Regions from separate parts of the Blautia sp. LMAG:36 genome, predicted to be linked through region 1. Evidence: riboswitches for the same ligand, from Rfam matches in the RefSeq annotation. Region 1 holds a riboswitch; each other region holds the start of a gene.
The links. A riboswitch is a leader RNA that binds a small molecule or an ion and turns the genes downstream of it on or off. The one in region 1 is predicted to bind cobalamin.
Positions count from the first base shown of each region.

Region 2: another riboswitch for cobalamin. It lies ahead of nikB (nickel ABC transporter permease); the one in region 1 lies ahead of CCC17_RS01385 (sirohydrochlorin cobaltochelatase).
Region 3: another riboswitch for cobalamin. It lies ahead of CCC17_RS12385 (ABC transporter permease); the one in region 1 lies ahead of CCC17_RS01385 (sirohydrochlorin cobaltochelatase).
Region 4: another riboswitch for cobalamin. It lies ahead of CCC17_RS00820 (ABC transporter substrate-binding protein); the one in region 1 lies ahead of CCC17_RS01385 (sirohydrochlorin cobaltochelatase).

Region 1 is NZ_NALB01000003.1:253,838-256,045, reverse strand. It holds gene CCC17_RS01385 (sirohydrochlorin cobaltochelatase) at 1-764, opposite strand, end outside; cobalamin riboswitch at 927-1,101, opposite strand; gene CCC17_RS01380 (NAD(P)/FAD-dependent oxidoreductase) at 1,421-2,208, opposite strand, start outside.
Region 2 is NZ_NALB01000010.1:287,616-289,823, forward strand. It holds gene CCC17_RS13815 (M14 family metallopeptidase) at 1-448, shown strand, start outside; cobalamin riboswitch at 733-921, shown strand; gene nikB (nickel ABC transporter permease) at 1,106-2,044, shown strand; gene nikC (nickel transporter permease) at 2,045-2,208, shown strand, end outside.
Region 3 is NZ_NALB01000009.1:354-2,561, forward strand. It holds gene CCC17_RS12380 (IS3 family transposase) at 1-798, shown strand, start outside; cobalamin riboswitch at 892-1,104, shown strand; gene CCC17_RS12385 (ABC transporter permease) at 1,241-2,170, shown strand; gene nikC (nickel transporter permease) at 2,186-2,208, shown strand, end outside.
Region 4 is NZ_NALB01000003.1:128,628-130,835, reverse strand. It holds gene CCC17_RS00820 (ABC transporter substrate-binding protein) at 1-982, opposite strand, end outside; cobalamin riboswitch at 1,086-1,381, opposite strand; gene pcrA (DNA helicase PcrA) at 1,480-2,208, opposite strand, start outside.

The DNA.
Region 1 (2,208 bases):
TGAGCAACGGCTTTCTTGTCATCATTGATCACAGTTGCATCGTCTCCAACCTCACCGAGCATTGGCTCTGCGATAGCTACAGACTCGAATTTATCTTTATAGCCATTGATCGCTTCTGTCATCTCATCGTACTCAGCACCATGCATCAGATGGGTAGGCTGTACAACCAGATTCTTAACACCATTCTCTACTGCACGGTCAAGAGCCTGCTGCATGTTATCGATCACTTCATCATCTCTTGCCTCTACATGGTTGATGATGATCTGTGCTGTAAATGCTCTTCTTACAGACCAGTCCGGATAAGCTTCTGCAAGAGCATCCTCGATTCCCTTGACATCCTCTGCACGGCTGTCATTGAAGGAAGTACCAAAGCTTACAACAAGAAGTTCATTCTCACCGATCTCATCCTGGTTACGCGGATCGTCCTTGGAAGCATCTCCTGTGTCACGTCCGAAATAATCCGGATCTGCATTCTCACCCTCTACCAGTTCTTTCTGAGCATCTGTCAGAGCATCCCATGCTTCTTTGGCTGCCTTGCAGTCCTCATCTGTTGTGTCGTTTCTTTCCTGTACATAGATCTTGTCGATCAGAGCTGCTACATTATCTGCTGCTTCCTGATCTGCATCAGAAGCCTCTGTGGTATCAGCTGCCTCAGCGTTCTCTTCTGTAGCAGAATCCTCTGCTGCCATTGCTGTTGTAGCCGCACCCATAGAGCATGTCATGGAAACTGCGAGCATCAGAGCTAACATTGTTTTTCTTTTCATTTCTCATTGTCCTCTTTTCATGTATTTCCAGAATACTGATATGTACAAAAAAGCAGCAGCTCTCTGCGGCCGCCTGCTCACACATGATTCTCTGCGCAATACAAATACATAAAAAGAAGTTCTGTATTGTTATGGAGAATACCGATTCGTAAACCGCGAATCCCTGAATCTCACAATAAGGCAGTTCTCCTGACTTGGTTCCACGCTGCTTTCCCTTCCCGGTCTCCCAGTGGTTATAAAAGCAACTCCCCTTTCACAGTGACGGTATCGTTCCGGATTCTCACCGGATTCTCTTTTGCACATCCGACTGGATGCAACCTTATCATTATAACATTTGCACATATTTTCTTTTACCTGGTTATCTAACTTTTACCACAAACTCATAAATTTGTCAAGATTGATGTCAGACGATTCACGGTTTTCTGTGATCTTCGCTCACCAAAAACACCTCGCGAAATATTACCAGTGAACAGTAACCGGTTTTCTCCCTGTATCTGTCAGTTATTATCAGAATACTTTCTCCAATATTCATGCACATCCTGCATAAAAAACAGCCCCTTTCTGTCATCACCCTGATATCAGAAAAGGACTGTCTTACACTGGATATTCGCAATCCGCTTCGCTACTTGCTCATAACAGATAAACTGCTTTGCAGTTTATCTGTTAAAATACTCCTGCTCCAGGTATCTGGCTACGTAGACTCCGCTGGCAGATGCATGGGACAGAGAATGGGTCACGCCGCTGCAGTCTCCGATAACAAAGAGACCCTTGTGGCAGGTTTCCAGATTTTCGTCGATCTCAACCTCCATGTTGTAGAATTTAACCTCCACGCCATAAAGCAAAGTATCGTCATCCGCGGTTCCCGGTGCGATCTTATCCAGAGCATAGATCATCTCGATGATGCCATCCAGGATACGTTTCGGCATAACAAGACTTAAATCTCCCGGTGTCGCAGAAAGTGTAGGTGTTACGAAACTTTCCTCAATACGGGCTTTTGTGCTTCGTCTTCCGCGGATCAGATCTCCAAACCGCTGTACCATAACACCACCGCCAAGCATATTGGAAAGTCTTGCAATGCTCTCACCGTATCCGTTGCTGTCATGGAACGGCTCTGAGAAATGCTTGGATACCAGAAGGGCAAAGTTTGTATTGTTGGTATGCTTTGCCGGATCTTCGTAGCTGTGACCGTTTACTGTGATGATACCGTTGGTATTTTCATTCACGACAACACCTCGCGGGTTCATGCAGAAGGTACGGACCATATCCTCAAACTTCTCAGTTCTGTAAACAATCTTGCTCTCATAAAGCTCATCTGTCAGACGGCTGAAAACCTCTGCCGGAAGCTCCACACGGACTCCGATGTCCACACGGTTGGAAAGAGTCGGGATCTTAAGCTCTGTACATACCGTCTCCATCCATTTACTTCCGCTTCGTCCTGCGGAGA
Region 2 (2,208 bases), on a different contig from region 1:
AAAATATGTGGTCCGTTCCACAACTGCCACAGGTGGCGCCTACAATTATGCTTCTTCTCTTGGAATTCCAAGTATTCTTATCGAAAGAGGCGGACACAGCTACTGGACCTGGGAGGAAGTAGAACAGGATAAAAGAGACGTCCGTCACCTTGTTTTTCATCTCCAGGGAAAGGCGTGTCATGGTCTGAAGCATTACCGTCAGATGCTTCTTGAAAATGTAGTCTATGAATATGCGCCGTATACCGGATGCTGGTATCCGTCCAAGAAGCCTGGAGAATACTTTTTTAAGGGGGAAGAACTGGGTGAACTGAGAGATTACTATGGGAATTTACTTTACACATCTATTGCAACTGAAAACGGAGTCGTACTTTATCAAACAGCCAGTCTGAACATTATTGAAGACGGACCAATGATCGCATATGCAGCGATCACGGAGACTCTGACCTGATAGTAAACAACCTTTTCAGAACGCTTCTGTCTGAAATCATATTGAAACAGTAAGAAAACCGGGTTTTACCATTTGCTATTCTATTTGTAAAAATAGCGAGGTAAAATCCGTGTTTTTTTAGCAGATCAGATAAATCCAATTGTCATATCCCCCATGGGGGATATATACAATTCAAGCATCTTTAACAAAATTTATGAGTTTTCTAAAAATATAACATTTTTCCATAGACATAAACTATAGTTTTATCATATAATGTTGCAGTAATTTAACAGCATTTGCTGATTTTCACATCAGCCGTTGTAAGTTCTGAGAGGATTAATAGGGAAACCGGTGTAAATCCGGTACGATCCCGTCACTGTAAGGGGGAATCCTCAGACAAAGTACCACTGGTCGAGTGCGTGAGAAATAGACCGGGAAGGTGTCTGAGGGTAAGGATCCTAAGTCAGGAGACCTGCTTGCAATTGTTTTAAAATGATTCTTACGGAAGATAGGAAGCATATTTATTTTGTATGCCCGTATTTCGTCACGGGCTTTTTTCGTGCAAATTTTCTAAAATTCCATGCATATTCTGCATATTAAGAATCCAATAGTTTCTTTTATCTAACTCAATTAAAACGGCAATGTTAAAATCGCATCAAATGAGGAAAGGAGTAAAACGTGACAAAGAAACAAGTAGGAAAAAGATTTCTCCAGATCATCATTGTATTATTTGGAATCAGCTTTTTCACATTTGGACTGACCTACCTGTCACCTGGTGATCCTGCGGAGATCATGCTGACAGAGTGTGGTAATCTTCCTACACCAGAGCTTCTGGAACAGACAAGACATGAGCTTGGCCTTGATCAGCCCTTTCTCGTGCAGTATGGTTCCTGGCTGAAGGGTGTTGTTACAGGAGATATGGGACAGTCCTATTCTTTCAAAATGCCGGTAACAGATAAACTGGTATCCTGTTTCTGGCCGACGCTGAGGATGTCGTTGCTGGCACTTCTGATGATGGTCATTATTTCCATACCGCTTGGAATCCTGGCCGCTGTATATCAGAACAAATTCCCGGATTATTTTGTGAGAGGAATTACCTTTGTGGGAGTATCTGTTCCAAGCTTCTGGCTGGGCCTGATCCTTCTCAGCATCTTTGGTGTTCAGCTTCGCTGGATCAATGTTGCAGGAGGCAGTACGGATTTTAAATCCATGATCCTCCCGGCGCTGACTCTTGCACTTGCTATGTCTGCAAAATATACCAGACAGGTAAGAAGTGCAGTACTGGAGGAACTTCACCAGGATTATGTCACAGGTGCAAGAATGCGTGGAATCAAGGAAAGCGTCATTCTCTGGAAACACGTTCTTCCTAATGTTATGCTTCCGCTGGTAACGCTGCTGGGACTTTCCCTTGGAAGTCTTCTGGGAGGTACTGCAGTTGTAGAGATCATTTACAACTGGCCTGGAATGGGAAATATGGCAGTAAAGGCGATTTCCTGTCGTGACTATCCTCTTGTACAGGGCTATGTACTCTGGATCGCGATCCTGTACATGTGCATCAACCTGCTTGTGGATCTGTCCTATACTTATCTCGATCCAAGACTTAAGGAGGATAGATAATTGAAAAAGGTATTACGAACATTCAAAGAAAATAAACAGTTCACTCTTTTCTTCATTCTGGGTCTCGTGGTGATCGGAATTGCGATCTTTGCGCCGCAGCTCTCACCATATGATCCACTGGATGCAGTTATGACCGAATCTCTGCAGGAGCCAAGCTCCGCTCA
Region 3 (2,208 bases), on a different contig from region 1:
TATTTTCATACAGAGAAAAACTGGAGTATTGGATGGATGTGTAAACATTTGGAGGTCGCAAGAGCTGCTTATTATAAATGGCTACACCGTGAAACACCTGAGGATGAAATGGAAAACATCAAACTTGCAGAGCTCATTAAGGAGTATGATGAACGCTTTAGTCATATCTTAGGGTATCGGAGAATGACTTCTTGGATCAATCATTTTAATCAAACAAAGTACAGCAAAAATAGAGTTCACAGAATTATGAAAAAACTGGGAATCCATTCCGTTATACGAAAAAAGAAGAAAAAATATAGGAATGCCAATGCAGATGAAACAACACAAAATATATTACAAAGAGATTTTTACGCAACTGCACCCAATCAAAAATGGGCTACTGATGTGACTGAATTTAAAGTGCCAGGTAAAAAAAAGAAGTTGTATTTAAGTGCCATTATAGATCTGTATGATAGATATCCTGTGTCATATGCTGTTAGTGCCAGAAATGATAATAAATTAGTATTTAAAACTTTTGATAAGGCAATTGCGTTGAACCCCTGTGCAAAGCCGATTTTTCATTCAGATCGGGGATTCCAGTATACCAGCAAAATGTTTAAAAAGAAACTTGTAAAACAAGAAATGAGACAATCCATGTCTCGGGTTGGACATTGTATTGATAATGGACCAACAGAAGGTTTCTGGGGAATTATCAAAGCAGAAATGTATCAGATGTACGAAATAACTGATGAATCCTCATTAAGATTTGCAATAAAGGATTATATAAGATTTTATAGTGAAAGAACGTCCACAGGATAGGTATTGCTGCAAAACACCCCTAGAAGTACGTTCAAGAAGCACTGAAATCTGACATACCAGTAGAATATCCTATTCCAGAAAACAAACGAATTAAAAAATATAAAGAGAAATGGTGTGCATAAAAATACCTACACTCCAAAATGAAATGTAGGTATTTTTGTCGCTTACCTTTAGATATCTCACCTGTCTACTTGACAAGGGGCATATCAGACAGGGACGAAAACCAAAATATCACTGGAGAGATCCGGGAAGATGGTAAGTAGGAAGAACTGGAGTCAGGAGACTTGCCTTTTTGACAGAAGAATTCTGATTCGGATGGGATACAGAAGGAATAAGCTCTGCCTGAGGTAGAGGTTTGTTTTTTGTGCTGATATGATGCTGGATCATATCAGCTTTTTTTATTTTAACCGAATAAACAGATGAAAAATGAGGAGAAATGAAAATGGGAAAAGTAATTGCAAAGCGTTTTATATTTATGATTCCGGTAGTTCTGGCGGTTACATTTATTATTTTTATGCTGAGTTTTATATCGGCAGGTGATGCGGCCAGAGTTCTGGCGGAGAAAAAATACGAGCATCCGTCACCGGAGCAGATAGAAGAAGTACGGCATGAGGAAGGACTGGATCAGCCAGTGCTGGTACAATACGGGAAATGGCTGGATCAGGCACTTCATGGCGATTTTGGAAAATCATATTCTACCAGAAAACCGGCTTTTGAGGAATTAAAAAGATATTTTCCACAGACATTTAAACTGGCAGTTACTTCGTTTTTATTGTTGATGATCGTATCAGTCCCTCTTGGAATTTTGTCGGCAATTTACGAAAACAGAGTTCTGGATAAAGTCATTCGCATTTTGTCGTCCCTCAGTGTATCTATGCCGTCTTTCTGGATCGGTCTGATGCTGCTATATATATTTGGAGTAAAGCTAAAAGTGATTTCCGTGATCGGAGGAGATGCCGGAGGTATCCCGATTCTCGCGGCATTTGCCATGGATATCAGTTTCTTTGGAATTATGACGAGATTGATCCGTACCAATATGATACAGGTGCTGAAGCAGGATTACATACGTGCCAGCAGAGCCAAGGGATTGTCATCTGTAAATGTAATTTTGCGTCATGGTCTGAAAAATATTCTGATTCCTGTGCTGACACGTCTGGTATCAATTGTGATCGGTTTTTTCTGTGGCTCAGCTGTGATAGAAAGTATTTTTTCAATTCAGGGAATCGGAAATCTGGCATTGAAATCCGTGATCTCAAAAGACACTCCGGTGCTGCAATGTTTTATCTTTATTCTGGCTGTTGGCATTGTAGTATTAAATTTTCTTGTGGATATCGCCTATTCTGCGATTGACCGGCGAATCCAGTTAAAGTAAAGGAGAGATCATAGAATGGGAAGCAGAAGAAAGCAGAA
Region 4 (2,208 bases), 130 kb from region 1:
TCTTTACTGCGTCAAGGCTCTTCAGGGACTCATCATCCTGGATCACTGCAAGCTGGCTGTTCTTAACAGTTTCCGGATCATCTCCTGCATATGGCATGTAAACCACAAAGATCACGTCAGGGTTGGCTGCGATGATATCCTCTTTTCCAACGGTGGAAGCATCCGGGTTTGCAAGAGTTGCGCCTAACTGTGTTACCATATCTCCGCCAAGGCTCTTTACGCCATAGTTTGTGATGTCATCTCCAAGAGGCTCCAATACCATTACGCTTGGTTTGTCTTTTACATCTGCAGTTGCAGTAAGAGTTTTGTCGATCACTGCTTTTGCATCATCAACGATAGCCTGTGCTTTGTCCTGTACATCGAAGATCTTTCCGATATTTAAGATATCTGTGAATTCATTTTCCAGTGTTCTGTCGCCGTCCGGACGAGTATTGGTGTTGTAGTAGGTGTTGCAGCCTTTGTCGATCCAGTCTGTTACATTTCCCAGATTCTTATCAGAGAAAAGAGAGCTCCAGGATAAGATCATGTCCGGCTCCAGCATTGTTACAGTTTCAAGGGATGGGGTAAATTCGTCAAGATAATTTGTTTTTGAGAATGCTTCTTTGAGATCTTCCGGAACTTCATTATCAAGACCTGCGGTAGCTACCAGGTGGTCTTCCAGACCAAGTGCGAGCATAGTCTCAATGCTTCCCTGATATACAGCAAGGACTTTTTCCGGTGCTTTTTCATAAGTGGTTTCGATTTCGTTTCCATCGTAATCATAGGTTGTGATGGTCAGATGATATTCTGTCTTGGTTGCCTCTGCGGAAGAATCTTCGGTGTCTGCAGACTCTGTACTGTCTTCTGCTGCCGGCTGGTTGTCTTCCTTGATGGTCTCGGAGTCTGCTCTCTCTGCGGCATAAACAGCCGGAGCTGCTGATACGGTCATTGCCGCTGCCATTACCATTGCCATGATTCTTGTGGATACATACTTGTTTTTCATTTCATTTCCTCTCTTTTCGCCTGTTTTATCTCCTGTTGCCTATGGGTAACCGAAAAGATGGGGCTTCATAAAATCTGCACGGAACACTTTGTACGGAAGCTCCCACTTACATACTGTCAAGCAGGTTTCCTGACTTACAGACTCAGAAAAAACTCCGCAAAATAAAAACTGATACACCATTCATCTTTTAGCCGATCATGAATGATATATCAGAATTTTCTCCAGAATCTCTCTGACATCGGGATTTCGCCTTCTCACATGAGTTTCTGCAATGGCATGTGAAATCCCTTCTTCTGTATACAGTGGCCGCAACCGCTCAGGCTTTTTACCCGATTCCCTCTCACAGTATCCGGCAGCATATGTGCCGGTGATACTGTCCACTTCACAGCAATTCAATTACGCTGATACTGATTCTAACATACCGGTTTTCCAATTACAACCTTGAGGCCGGATTTTTACAGTTTTTTGCAGAAATAGTCTGCCCGGAGAGATCCCTCTCAGATCTTTTTCAGCTTGGCAAAACCGGCGAACATTTTTTTCACGCCGACTTTGTCAAAGTCTACCGTCACTTCGTAGTCTCTGCCGCCGTCTGCGATATTTTTTACGATACCGACTCCGAATTTCACATGACGGACCGTGTCTCCCTCACCATAGTCCAGGCTGTCCGCCTTCTTCACTGTGAAATCTTTTTTCTGCAGGGTGCTCTTTGCCTGGAAATTCATTTTCATCTGGGCATAGGCGCTTTTCGGAGATACGATATCATCTACTCTGGGCTTTTTCTCCTGAATGGTATGTCCAAGATCTACCAGCTCCCGTGGAACCTCCCTTACAAAACGTGACACACGGTTATACTGAGTCTCCCCACGGATCATCCGCTGTTTTGCACAGGTTAAAGTCAGTTCCTTCATGGCACGGGTGATCCCCACATAACAGAGCCTTCGCTCCTCCTCGATATCCGACGGATCACCGGACCAGATGGAAGCATATCCCGGAAAAACACCGTCCTCCATTCCCACGATAAATACATTTGGGAACTCCAGTCCCTTGGCACTGTGAAGAGTCATCAGCAGCACATAATCCTGATCCGGATCAACAGAATCGATATCTGCCACCAGTGCGATCTCCTCCAGAAATGCAGAAAGTGTTGCCGGCTGTCCGGCCTCCTCCATGGCTTCCTGGAAGGATTCTGTCTTGGAGATCAGCTCATCGATATTTTCGATCCTCGC